DNA from 2 places in the Paeniglutamicibacter psychrophenolicus genome. Region 1 is predicted to be linked to the other one. Evidence: predicted binding sites of a transcription regulator. Region 1 holds the regulator's gene; the other holds the start of a gene.
What was found. Region 1 encodes HrcA, which represses chaperone genes, less so after heat shock. Its sites were predicted from a motif close to TTNGCACTCGNNNNNNNCGAGTGCNAA; they were not measured.

Region 1 (6,800 bases):
CAAGGCCTACGCCTACGGGTTGATGATGACCCAGAAGCTGCGCGAACTGATTCCCCGCCAGCAGTTCGAGGTGCCGATCCAGGCAGCCATCGGCTCGCGCATCATTGCCCGCGAGTCCATCCGCGCCATCCGCAAGGACGTCCTGGCCAAGTGCTACGGCGGCGACATCAGCCGTAAGCGCAAGCTGCTGGAAAAGCAGAAGGCCGGCAAGAAGCGCATGAAGATGGTCGGCCGCGTGGAGGTTCCGCAGGAAGCCTTCATCGTCGCCCTGTCATCCGACGAGCCCAAGAAGAAGTAGTCATGGCCTCTGCCTTGCCCCTCGGGGACCCGGCGCCGTCACACGGGTTGCTTCCGGCAACCTGCATCGACGGCGCCGCGGAGCGCACCTTCTCGGTGTACGTGCACATCCCGTTCTGCGCCGTGCGCTGCGGCTACTGCGACTTCAACACCTACACCGCGCACGAGCTGGGCTCCGGCTCCAGCCAGGACACCTACGCCGAGGCCGTCTCTGCCGAGATCGCCTTCGGGGCGAAGGTCCTGGAGGAATCCGGTGTTCCGCGCCGCGAGGTGTCCACCGTCTTCTTTGGCGGCGGCACTCCGACGCTGCTGCCAGCCGGTGACCTGGTCCGGGTGCTTGGCGAGATCCGCACCCAATGGGATTTGGCCGAGGGCGCGGAGATCACCACCGAGGCCAACCCGGACTCGGTGACCCGCGAATCCCTGCAGGAGCTGAAAGACGGCGGGTTCACCCGCGTGTCGATCGGCATGCAGTCCGCGATCCCGCACGTCCTAAAGACCCTTGACCGCACGCACGACCCCAAGCGGGTCGGCATGGCGGTCGCCTGGGCCAAGGAGGCCGGGCTGAAGGTCAGCGTGGATTTGATCTACGGGACCCCGGGGGAGTCGATCGAGGATTGGCGCACCAGCGTGCAGACCGCGCTGTCCTACGATCCGGACCACATTTCCGCCTATGCGTTGATCATCGAGGAGGGCACCCGGCTGGCCGGGCAGATCCGCCGCGGTGAGGTCGCAAACATCGACGACGACGACCATGCGGACAAGTACCTGATCGCCGACGAGCTCTTCGCGGCCGCCGGCTACAACTGGTACGAGGTCAGCAACTGGTCAAAGGACGAAGGCAGCCGTTGCATCCACAACCTCGCCTACTGGCGCGGGGGAGACTGGTGGGGAGCAGGCCCCGGCGCGCACTCGCATGTTGGCGGGTTGCGCTGGTGGAATGTGAAGCACCCCGCCGCCTACCAGCAGCGCATCGATGCCGGCACGTCCCCGGCCGCCGGGCGGGAAACCCCCGACGCCGAGGCGCGCTACCTGGAGAGGGCCATGCTGCTCACCCGCATCGTGGACGGGATGGATACCGCCGAGCTGCTGCCCGAGGGCCGCAAGGCTATTGCCGGGTTGATCGCCGACGGGCTGGTCGTTCCCGAGGAAGCGTTTGCGAAGAAGGTCGTGCTGACCCTGCAGGGCCGGCTGCTGGCCGATGCGGTGCTGCGGCGGCTGCTGGACTTCTAGCTCCGGCCCGGCCCGGAAAGCAGAAAAGACGGTGTGTGCACCGGGCCCATGGGGGCCGGTGCACACACCGTCTTTCGCATTTGCCGGGTGGTGGTGTTGTTCCGGTTTAGCGGAAGAGGCGCAGGTTCAGGCCGTAGCGGTAGGGACGTGACTTGTTCGCGTTGATGCCGGCGCGCACGCCGCTGACGGTCAGGAAGAGCCAGATGGCCACGACCAGGATCGCGAAGATCCATCCGATGCCGGGGATCAGCGAGAACAGGTGCAGCACGATCGCCAGGACGGTCAACGGGAAGGTGAAGTTCAGCGCTTCCTTGGATTCCTGGGCGGTGAACGGGCCGCGGGCGCGGAAGACCGCGTAGATGATCAACGAGGGAATGCATCCCAGGATCGCGCCGAAGTGGGCGATCATGGCCCATTGCCGGTCCTCGGAAGGTGTCAGGGGCAGGGGTGCGGCCGAGGAACCTTCGAATCGATCCGGCTGGCTGTCGCCACCGGGTGCATTTCGTGCCTCGTTTACCACTGCTGATGTCCTCTTCGTTGCGTTGGCTGAACCGTTGGCCAGTTTATCCTCAATCCGGGATCTCCGATGAACGCGAAATGCCTTTTGGCCCGCATTCGGGGTGGCGCGCCGCCTTTGTTGTTGATTCGTAACCATCATCGCGGCCCCACGTGCCCGTTCACGGGTCCGCGGGTGAGGAACCTCACCCGCGGACCCGGCCGGTGTTCTGAAGGGGGCCGGTCAGTGGTCCCCGGCGGTGAGGAAGTCGATGACTTCCTCGACCCGGCCCAGCAGCGAGGGCTCCAGGTCGGCATAGGAGCGCACCTGCCCCAGGATGCGTTCCCAGCCCTGGGCCACATCGACCTGCTCGGCGTGCGGCCAGCCCAGTCCCTTGAGGATGCCGGTCTTCCAATCCGTTCCGCGCGGGACCACCGGCCAGGCACGGATCTTCAGCACGGAAGGCCTGATGGCCTGCCACACATCGACGTACGGGTGTCCGACGATCAACACGTTTCCCGCGGCACCCGGAACCCGCATGGCCTCGGCGGCGATCTTCGCCTCCTTGGTTCCCGGGAGCAGGTGGTCGACCAGGACGCCGAGCTTGCGCTGCGGGGAGGGGGCAAAGGCGCGGATGGCGCCGGCCAGGTCGTCGACGCCGTGCAGCGGTTCGACCACGATGCCCTCGACCCGCAGGTCGTGGCCCCAGACCTTCTCGACCAGCTGCGCATCGTGCTTGCCTTCGACCCAGATGCGGCTGGCCCGGGCGGTGCGGGCCTTCAGGTCGGTGACCATGCGCGAGCCCGAGGCGCTGCGGGCGGTGCCCAGGGGGGCTGCGGGAGCCGCGGCAGGCTCGATGATCTCCACCGGTTCGCCCTCGAGTAGGAAGCCGAAGCCGGCACGGAAGGACTTGGTGCGGCCATGTCGGTCCTCGAGGACCAGCACGCGCATGCCGCCGGATTTTTCGCTTCGCACGACCTCGCCGACCCAGCCGCTCTCGACGTCCTCGAGCAGCAGGCCCAGGGCGAGCGGGACCTTGCGCAATGCGCGTTTCTTGGGGGCGCTGATGTCCTGGGCGCCCCAGCCGTGGTAGCTCATCGTGTCACTTTCACCTATGGGTTCACAGGTCCTTGGGCCGCTGCGCGCACGGGCACCGACCCCGGGGCCGGAGCCATGGGTGTGGTGCAATCGGCGGGTGTGTCGAACGCGGCATCGCGGCCAAGGACCAAACCATGCTAACAAGAGGTTCGGAACGTATTAGACTTAGCAGTTGAACGTGTCGAGTGCCAATGCGCGCCGCCGAACCCCGGAGTCCGGCCGGGGCGTGTGCAATGCCATCCCTTGACCATGGTGAACCGGCTTGTCAGGAGAGGTGAGAATGACCGAACCGCGTCGGCTCGAGGTCCTTCGAGCCATTGTTGAAGACTATGTGCAGTCGCGCGAGCCCGTCGGTTCGCGTGCCCTGCTCGATCGCCACAACCTGGGCGTGTCGGCGGCAACCATCCGCAACGACATGGCCTCCCTGGAGGAAGAGGGGCTCATCGTGGCCCCGCACACCTCCTCGGGGCGGATCCCCACGGAAAAGGGCTACCGGCACTTCGTCGACCAGATCGGGGACATCAAGCCGCTCTCGGCCGCCGAACGCCGCGCCATTGCCGCGCTGCTCGAGGGTTCCCACGACGTGAACGACGTGTTGGAGAACACCGTGCGGCTGCTGGCCAGCATCACCCGGCAGGTCGCCCTGATCCAGGTCCCGCACTTCTCCAACGCCACCGTGCGCCACATCGAGTTGGTCGGGCTGGGCGCCGGGCAGACCCTGGTGGTGCTCATCGCCTCCAGCGGCAAGGTCGAGCAGCGCGTGATCCTGCTGCCCGGTGCCGTGGGCGAGGAGGACCTGGGCCGGTTGCGCCAGGTGCTGCTCTCGGCGCTCGATGCAAAGCCGATCGCCGAGGTCGCCCGGCTTGCGCTGGGCATTCCGGATCTCGTGGAGCCGCGCCTGGCTCCGGCGGTGCGCGCGGTCAGCGAGGCCCTGGGCGCGCTGGCCCGCAATTCCGCGGTGGACAGGATCCTCACCGCGGGCACCGCGAACCTGGCACGCGCCAATATGGATTTCCCGCTGAGCATCACCCCGGTGCTCGAGGCCCTGGAGGAGCAGGTGGTGCTCTTGCGCCTCTTCTCCGAGCTGGAGCAGGATGCCCATGGCATTGCCGTGGGCATCGGGGCCGAGAACCAGTACGGGGCCCTGACCGAGGCCTCGGTCGTCGCCACCGGCTACGGTCCCGGCGAGCAGGCCATGATCGGCGTGCTTGGCCCCACCCGGATGAACTACCCGACCTCGATGGCCGCCGTGCGCGCCGTCGCCCGATATCTTTCACGAATCCTGGCCGGCTGATGCGGGTCGAAAGCAATTTTTTGAAGTACGAAAGGACACAGCGAGCACTGTGAGCACCCATTACGAAGTCCTGGGCGTCAGCAAGGACGCCACCGGCGAGGAAATCAAGAAGGCCTACCGCAAGCTGGCCCGCAAGCTGCACCCGGATGTGAACCCCGGGGACGACGCAAGCGAAAAGTTCAAGCTGGTCACCCGCGCCTACGAGGTGCTCTCGGATGCGGACAAGCGCGCCAACTACGACGCCACCGGCAACGAAAACGGCAACGGCCAGACCGGTTTCGGCGGGGGCGGCGGCTTCGGCGGAGGGTTCGGGGACATCTTCGAGCAGTTCTTCGGCGGCGGCGGCGGGGCCCAGGGCCCGGCCTCGCGCACCCAGCGCGGCCGCGACGCGCTGATCACCGCCACCATCGACCTGGGCGACGCCGTCGCCGGGACGGTCTACCCGCTGGAGATGGAAACGGCAGTCACCTGCTCCACCTGCGAGGGCAGCTGCTGCCGCCCGGGCACCTCCCCGGTCACCTGCACCATCTGCCACGGCGCCGGCCAGATCCAGCGCCCGGTGCGCTCCTTCCTGGGCCAGATGATGACGGTGGAGACCTGTGCCGCCTGCCGCGGCTTCGGCACCACCATCCCGGACCCCTGCATCGACTGCAACGGCCAGGGCCGGGTCCGCGAACGCATCTCCAAACAGCTGAAGGTTCCCGCCGGCGTGGCCAGCGGAACCCGCATCCACCTGGCCAACCAGGGCGAGGCAGGACCCGGCGGCGGTCCCAACGGGGATCTGTACGTCGAAATCGAGGTGCGCCGGCACAAGATCTTCGAACGCGACGGCGTCGACCTGCACGCCCGCATGAACGTTCCGATGACCGCCGCGGCACTGGGCGCGGACCTGGACCTGGAGACCTTCGACGGTCCCCAGGTCATCGAGGTCGAATCCGGCGCCCAGTCGGGCGACACCGTGCGCCTGGCCGGGCTCGGGGTCCCGCGGCTGCGCGGCGGCAAGCGCGGGGACATCATCGTGCACCTGCACGTCGAGACCCCCACCAAGGTCGACGCCGCACAGCGCGAGCTGCTCGAACAGCTGGCCAAGCTCCGCGGCGAGGAATTCGCCGAGGGACGCATGGAAAACAGCGGCGGAATGTTCTCCCGCCTGCGCGGGAAGCTGGGCAACCTGGGCGCATGAGCAACCAGTGCTTCTTCCTTCCCGCCGGTGAACTCGCCGGCGCGCGCACGGGCACCGAACTGCACCTGGACGGGCCCGAGGGCCACCACGCGGTGACGGTCAAGCGCGTGCGTGCCGGGGAAATGATCGACCTGGTCGACGGGTCCGGCGTGCGGGCCGTCGCCGAGGTCACCGACACGCAGAAGTCCGCGCTCGATGCGATCGTGCGCGCCCTGGAGGTCGAGGCCGCCGCACCGGTGGGGATCACGCTCATCCAGGCCCTGGCCAAGGGTGACCGCGACCTGCAGGCCGTGGAGTCCGCGGTCGAGCTGGGCATCGACGCGGTGCGGCCCTGGCAGTCGGACCGTGCGATCGTGCGCTGGAACGAGGCCAAGGCTGCCAAGGCCCTGGCCAAGTGGGAATCCACGGTGCTCGCGGCGCTGAAGCAGTCCCGCCGCACCTTCCTGCCCGAGGTCCGCCCGATGCTCACCAGCTCCGGGCTGGCCCAGGACTTCGCCGCGCGCGCCACTTCCGGGGTGCCGACCCTGGTAATTGTCCTGCACGAGGCCGGAACGGATTCGCTGGCCGCGGTGGTGACCCAATGGCTGCAGGCCAACCCGGTGGCAGAGTCCACCGCGGCCGGGGTGCGGCCGGAAATCGCGCTGGTCGTGGGCCCGGAGGGCGGGATCTCCGATGCCGAGCTTCAGAAGTTCACCGCGGCCGGGGCCAAGGTCGCGCTGCTGGGCAGCCACGTGCTGCGGGCCTCCACCGCCGGACCTGCCGCCCTGGTGCTGGTGCGCCACCTGCTCGGCCAGCTCTAGCAAGCCCCGGGAAGCAACCAAGAAAAGGAAACAGGAGGGGTCCCCTTGTCGCGGCGGTTCGTGCCAACGGACCTGCGGCGGAAGGGGACCCCCTTTTTTCGCGGCGCCAAAGTGCCGGGAAAGCGGCCGGCTACGCGGCGGCCAGGACGGCCCCCACCACCCCGGCGGTGTTGTGCAGCCGGGCCGGCACCACCGGAGTGTCCAGCCGCAGGCGGGGCAGGAATTCCTGGTGCCGCACCGAAATGCCGCCACCGAGGATGATCAGCTCGGGGGAGAAGAGGAACTCCAGGTGCGCGAGGTAGTCCTGCAGCCGTGCGGCGTACGCGGGCCAGTCCAGGCCTTCGCGTTCGCGGGCCACGGCCGAGGTTGCGGCTTCTGCCTTCCGCCCGCCGAGCTCCA
Region 2 (6,800 bases), 810 kb from region 1:
ACGGCCGGGCTGGATCGTTCGGCCGCTTGGAGGCAACACTACGCCGCTCGTGGACGGCGCAAAAGGCCCTCGGAGTCACGCTTGCACGGCACTTTGGTCACGCCGCACCTGCGCGTCCCAACGGTGCTTTTTCGGCCCTGGACAGGCGCCCGGAATCAGTGCGAGCCGCTGAGTGCTTCCAGGAATCGCCTCTCGAATTGGACCGCCGTCGTGAGGACATACGTACTGGTCAGGTGGGACTGGTCCATGTAAACCAGCACGTTGCCGATGACCGGGAGGCAGGTGCCCTCGGGGCAGAGCTGGTCGGTCATGTCCATGGTGGAGAAGTTCTCCCCCAGGGTGCCGCCGGCTTCCAGGTCCTCCAGCGGCGAGGCCGCGGCCATGAGCTCGGAAACCGGGGCACTGCATTTCTCCGATTCCGCCCCGAACCTGTCCACGCACTCGGGGGCCGGGGTGGTAAAGCGCGGAGTGTCGCGCAGCGCCACCACCGGGATGCCGGCCTCAAGCAGCGGGCGGATTCCCGCCTCGTAGCCGGGCACGATCCGCTCCTGCTGCGCCGGGGAGCGGCCTTCGGCGTCTTCGCCCAGGGCGGTGAAGGTGCCCAGGGTGAGCACCGCATCGGGTTCGTGTTCCAGCACGTAGTTGCCTGCGGCCTTGTTGAATGCCCCGCATTCCTCGCCGCGGGTGTCCGAGGGGCCTCCGAAGCGGCATGACGGCTTGGTCAGCAGGATCCAGCGCCAGCCGTGCTTTTGCGCCATCACATCCACCGCGCCGCTCCAGTGCTGGGCGTGCGAGTCCCCCAGCACCACGATGGTCTTTTCCGCGTCCTCGTTGCCGCCCTGCTGGCAGTATTCGACCTCGGGCGTCTCAGGCGCCCATGCGCCGGTGCAGTCGGCCCCGAAGTTCGACCATTCCTCGTCGAGCTTGCTGGTCAGCGGGATCGTGACGGCCTCGGAGCTTGGCTCGTGTCCGAACCCGGGGTCCATGATTGCTGCACCGGGGTTGTCGATCTCCGCCTGGGAGGCCGCACGCAGTTCCTCGGCGGCGACCCGGTGTTCCCAGCCGGTCAGCGGCAGCAGCACCAGGGACAGCAGCACCGCGATGCCCAGGCCCGCGCGCCGGCGCTTGGCCGAGAGCCATTGCCAGGATCGCATCGGGGATTCGACGACGCGGGTGGTGGCCCAGGCCAGCAACAGGGAAACCAGCATCAGGCCCAGGCCTGTGGCGAAGGAGATCTCCGCGTTTCCCGTTTCGACGAGGAAGAAGATCATCACCGGCCAGTGCCACAGGTACAGCGCATAGGACACGTCCCCCAGCTTCACCAGCGGGCCCAGGACCAGCACCCGTTGCACCCCGAAGCGGTTGTTCGGGGCCATGACGATGAAGGCCGCGGCCAGGGTCGGCCACAGGGCCAGGTAACCGGGGAACTCGTGCTCCACCTGCAGCAGCATGCCGCAGGCCAGGATCGCGGCCAGGCCCACCCAGCCCAGCGGCACGGTCAGGGCCTTGGGCAGTCTTTGCAGCTGCGGCAGGTATACGGCCAGCAAGGAACCGAGAGCGAACTCCCAGAGCCTGGCTCCGGTGTCGAAGTAGGCCCATTCCTGGGCGGTTGCGGTGATGTGGATCGAGTAGGCCAGGGACGTGGTGAACACGGCTCCGAAGAGCATGCCCATGGTGTTCCGGTAGCTCAGCGAGGGGAACCTGCCGGACAGGGCCTTGAACAGGACCAGGCCCGCGGCGAGCAGCAGCGGCCACAGGATGAAGACCTGGCCCTGGATGGACAGCGACCAGAAGTGCTGCAGCGGGCTGGCCGTGGCGTGGTCCGCGGCGTAGTAGTCCACCGAGTCCGCCGCAAGCTGCCAGTTCTGCCGGTAGAAGAGGCTGGCGGCGGTTTGCTCCATGATCGAGCTCCAGCGAGCCTTGGGCAGCAGCACGATGCTGGCGGCGATGACGGAAAGCAGGACCAGGACCGCGGCGGGCAGTAGCCGGCGAAAGACGCCGAGCCAGTAGGAAAGCAGCGCCAGGGGCCGCGAGGTCTCGACCTTGCGGATGAAAGCGCCGGCGAGGAAGAACGCGGAGAGCAGCAAAAAGACGTCCACGCCTCCGGAAACCCGGCCAAACCAGACGTGGTAGACCATCACGAGCACGACCGCCAACGCCCGCAGGCCCTGGAGTTCGGGCCTGAAGCGTTCGGCGGGGTACGTGACCGGTGCGTTGCTCCGCACTGCCGAAACCGGGGCAGGTGTGGGGATAGGCATCAGTACATCCTGAAAAAACTTGCGGTGTGTCCAGGCCCGGAACGTTGGGCATGGACATCCCACCCTAGCAAAGTCCGTTATGGTTTCGTTACCGAAGGGGATTTGCCGGCACCCGGGCCCAGACGCCAAACGCCGCCGGCGTCCGGCCCTGCCGCCCGGTGTGGGCGCCAGTGCTGGTGCCGGCGGCGCGTGGACGCACTGCCGTGTGGGCGGTGTTAGTGCTTGTGGCCTGCGTGCGAGTCCGCTTCCCCGGCCGGCTTTTCGGCGACAAGGGTTTCGGTGGTCAGCACGAGGGCCGCGATCGATGCCGCGTTGCGCAGCGCCGAGCGGGTGACCTTGACCGGGTCGATGACACCGGCGTCGATCAGGTTCTCGTACACGCCGGTCAGGGCGTTGAAGCCCTCGTTGGCCGGCGATTCGGAGACCTTGGCGGTGACGACGTAGCCGTCGAAGCCGGCGTTCTGGGCGATCCAGCGCAGCGGCTGGACCAGTGCCCGGCGGGCAATGCCGACACCCGCGAGGGCGTCGCCGGTCAGGGCGAGCACCTTCGGGTCGGTGTCCAGCACGGCAAGGGCGTCAACCAATGCGGTGCCGCCGCCTGCAACGATTCCCTCTTCGAGGGCCGCGCGGGTGGAGGAAACTGCATCTTCGATGCGTGCCTTGCGTTCCTTCAGCTCGACCTCGGTGGCTGCGCCGACCTTGATCACGCCGATGCCGCCCGAGAGCTTGGCGAGGCGCTCGTTGAGCTTCTCGCGGTCCCACTCGGAATCGGTGCGGGTCAGTTCGGCCTTCAGCTGCGAAACTCGGTCGGCCACGTCCTCGGCGGTGCCGGCACCGTCGACGATGGTGGTCGAATCCTTGGTGATGGTGATGCGGCGAGCCGCTCCCAGCACCTCGAGCCCGACCTGGTCAAGCTGCAGCCCCAGGTCCGGGGAGACAACCTGTGCACCGGTGAGGATCGCAATGTCCTGCAGCATGGCCTTGCGGCGGTCGCCGAAGCCCGGGGCCTTGACGGCCACGGCGTTCAGGGTGCCGCGGATCTTGTTCACCACGAGGGTGGAGAGGGCTTCGCCCTCGGTGTCCTCGGCGATGATGAACAGCGGCTTGCCTGCTGCCAGCACCTTTTCCAGCAGCGGCAGGAATTCTGCAACCGTGGAGATCTTGCCGGAGTTGACCAGGATCAGCGCGTCCTCAAGGACTGCCTCCTGGCGTTCCGGGTCGGTGACGAACTGCGGGGACAGGTAGCCCTTGTCAAACTGCATGCCCTCGGTGACAACCAGCTCGGTGGCGGTGGTCGAGGACTCTTCGATGGTGATGACACCGTCGGTGCCCACGGTTTCGAAGGCCTGGGCCAACAGCTCGCCGATTTCCTCGCTCTGCGCGGAAATGGCTGCCACATTGGCGACCTGCTTGCCTTCGACCGGGACCGAGTTTTCGGCCAGGCGTGCGGCGACAGCCTCGACGGCTACCTCGATGCCGCGCTTGATTTCACCAGGGGCGGCACCTGCGGCAACGTTGCGCAGGCCCTCCTTGACGAATGCCTGGGCGAGCACGGTGGCGGTGGTGGTGCCGTCGCCTGCCACGTCGTTGGTCTTGGTGGCTACTTCCTTGGCCAGCTGCGCGCCGAGGTTCTCGTACGGATCCTCCAGCTCGATCTCACGAGCGATGGTCACGCCATCGTTGGTGATGGTCGGTGCGCCCCAGGCCTTTGCCAGCACCACGTTGCGGCCGCGCGGGCCGAGGGTCACCTTGACGGTGTTTGCGAGCTTGTCGATGCCCGCTTCGAGGGCACGTCGCGCCTCTTCATTGAAAGCTAGCTGCTTTGCCATGTCTTGCTCCTTATAAGCTGCATAAAGCCCCGGCCAGGGGCCGGGGCTTTATGAGGAAAACTACTTTACGACGATGGCCAGGACGTCGCGTGCCGAGAGCACCAGGTACTCTGCACCGCCGACCTTGACTTCGGTTCCGCCGTACTTGGAGTAGATCACGACGTCGCCCTCGGCTACGTCTACCGGAACGCGGTTGCCGTTGTCATCGACACGGCCCGGTCCAACTGCTACGACCTTGCCTTCCTGCGGCTTTTCCTTGGCGGAATCAGGGATGACCAGACCGGAAGCAGTGGTGGTTTCTGCTTCGAGCGGCTGGACGACAATGCGGTCCTCGAGAGGCTTAATGGAGACGGACATCGTCTCTCCTTTGCGTGAGTTACCAATGGTTTACGGGCCGTTCGGGTGGTACCAACCGTCGTCGCGGTGCCAGCTGGTGAATTACCTCAGGCTTTCAGCGCTTGCCGGGAACGACAAGCACCATGAATGACTCTAGGCAACCATTAGCACTCGGTCAAGGCGAGTGCTAATTGCGGCGTTTTTTAAGCGCTCGGCGCATCGGGTTCCCAAGAAATCTCGTCACTGACGATGAGCAGGCCGATTCAAGCGAAAAGTTTCGAAATTTTGCTACGAGAATCGCTGGCCTGCACGAATTCCATCATTGCCCCGAAAGTCAGTTTCTCCCTGTCGCCATGCTTGGTCAGCCAGTCGTCGAGACGGCTCATTTCACTAGGGTTTCGAGACGTTTGAGTCCGATAACACTTCGAGATCAAGACTCACGGTCCGCTGGTACTGTCTGTACGTCATCTCTGTGTCCGCAAGCACTTCAACGTAGCATTCGGTGACCTCATCGTTGAGATACGGGTGCAGCAGCTCGGTGGTCATGCAGGACCCGAGGCGAATCCAGAGATTTGCTAACGTCGTTGGATCGCCACGGTCGTTCTTCAGAAGCAACTCACATACACGGCTCAAATTCAACGAGGCGAGCTCCTCGGATTTCCGTAGATCAAGCACTCGAGCGTCTCCCCACACCCACTGTGGGTCGAAATCATCGCGAGGGATTAAGCGTTCCTCCTCGATGACGACGTACAGCTTTAATTGCCGACCCGAGTCTGTCCAATGATTCGCGCTCACTCTCAAATCTGAGACAAGATCAATCACTTGACCGAACGGACTCAGCGTCCCGGATTTGCTTTGCACGTTAGAGCGCAGCTTATTGAAGAATGGATAGACCTCATCTGGAAATGGGAATCTGTTGAATGCCCGACCAACGCGAGCCGCAATGTTACCTGCATGAACACTGCTCGCCTCCGGCACGTACCTCGCCAGCACCGGTTTCCCCACAATGTCACTTTTGAGGACAGACGTTGCTTGCTCCATATCGGCAACGCATGGAAGTAAGCCGCTTCCATTCTCTGGCTCAAGGAAGAGGTGCAAAGGTTTGCGTCCCTTGCGTGCGTCTCGAAGGGAACTTTCATTCGCCTCAATCACCGGAGCGATGAGACAACGAACTTTCGATGGCTGAACCACGTCGCAAGTTTGGCTGAGAATTGCGACCCCATTAGGTGCCGAGCTATCGCCAGCCGCGTCAAGCCAAAAGTACTGGATGACGTCACCTTGTCGTAAATTGCCGCAATCAGCAGCGACAACTTCGTTCCCCTGCTTCACAAAGAAATCCGCTCTCCCACCGAAAGTGGTCGACCTTGCACCCTGCTAGCCTCCGCGCGCTGGGCCAGAAGCTTGTGGAACAGGCTCTCCCCATTGCTGGAGTCAAGGAGCGCACTCCTGCGCTCTTCTGCGGTCGAACCTGGAAGCGCTTGAACGACCGACAAGAGCCGGGATACGTGCTCTTCATGCTGTGCGGCCATAGCATTGCCTGCCACCCAGTTCTGCACCGACCGCCGGCTCACCCCGAGAAGACGACCGACCTGATCTGCGGTCAGACCGGAAAGTACACGAAGCTTCGAGATGTTTTCAGCGGGGGTGAGGCTGCTTGCGACGGGCTGAGTCGTAGTTGACTGTCCGGTTGAGGTCTCCATTGCTTGGTCAGGCATGCCGATCGAGGCATTGTTCACCCACAGTACGGTCCAATCACTGACCGGAGCTGTCGGAGACAAGGCCGAGGAAACGGCCAGAGCTGCCCCAAACGCGAGCACGAATGGAACACTGACCTTCTGTGTCGTTAGGGGCGGTGTCGTTGTCGTCATCATCGTCATTGTCACTGTCACGACTCACCACCAAACTCTCGTATGAATCCGTCGGTTACAACCAACTTAAAAAAGTCGTATGCAGTGTCTGACAGCTTGCCAACCGCGTCCAATACATCGGGAACACTAAAGGGAAGAACATTTCCATTAAATGCGTCTAGGTCCAACACCCACGACTCAGTGTTCGCGGCTGGGACTGCCGGATCTACTGACTGATCGGCAGGAACCATGCCTGAACGAACCTGCAACATCACGTCCTCGATCGAGTACAGTGCTTGGTTCGCGTTGCTGACCAACATTATTTCCGGAGAAGCAGGAACGAGTGACGAGTATCCCAGCACAACAGGGCTTACATACTCTTCGAGATTGTCAATAAGTCGAGCGTCAACGATCTGGTTTACGTATCGCACTCCGACACGCTCGATCAGGGGCACGCCCATATGCTCTTCTAAGAGCTCGAGAATTTTAGTTAGTCGTTCGCTGAAAATTGTGAACCCTGGATAATCAGT

Region 2: a site for HrcA is predicted at 4,588-4,614, ahead of groES (co-chaperone GroES). Genes of this name have one in related genera too.

Annotation. Positions count from the first base shown of each region.
Region 1 is NZ_JAGIOE010000001.1:3,006,982-3,013,781, reverse strand. Features, by position in the region: gene lepA (translation elongation factor 4) at 1-298, shown strand, start outside; gene hemW (radical SAM family heme chaperone HemW) at 301-1,530, shown strand; gene JOF46_RS13670 (DUF4870 domain-containing protein) at 1,637-2,050, opposite strand; gene JOF46_RS13665 (DUF3097 family protein) at 2,270-3,124, opposite strand; gene hrcA (heat-inducible transcriptional repressor HrcA) at 3,405-4,418, shown strand; gene dnaJ (molecular chaperone DnaJ) at 4,468-5,601, shown strand; gene JOF46_RS13650 (16S rRNA (uracil(1498)-N(3))-methyltransferase) at 5,598-6,401, shown strand; gene ppgK (polyphosphate--glucose phosphotransferase) at 6,532-6,800, opposite strand, start outside.
Region 2 is NZ_JAGIOE010000001.1:2,201,303-2,208,102, reverse strand. Features, by position in the region: gene JOF46_RS10015 (acyltransferase family protein) at 156-2,258, opposite strand; gene groL (chaperonin GroEL) at 2,474-4,087, opposite strand; gene groES (co-chaperone GroES) at 4,148-4,444, opposite strand; gene JOF46_RS22560 (hypothetical protein) at 4,687-4,809, opposite strand; gene JOF46_RS10000 (hypothetical protein) at 4,814-5,752, opposite strand; gene JOF46_RS09995 (helix-turn-helix domain-containing protein) at 5,749-6,300, opposite strand; gene JOF46_RS09990 (TIGR04255 family protein) at 6,309-6,800, opposite strand, start outside.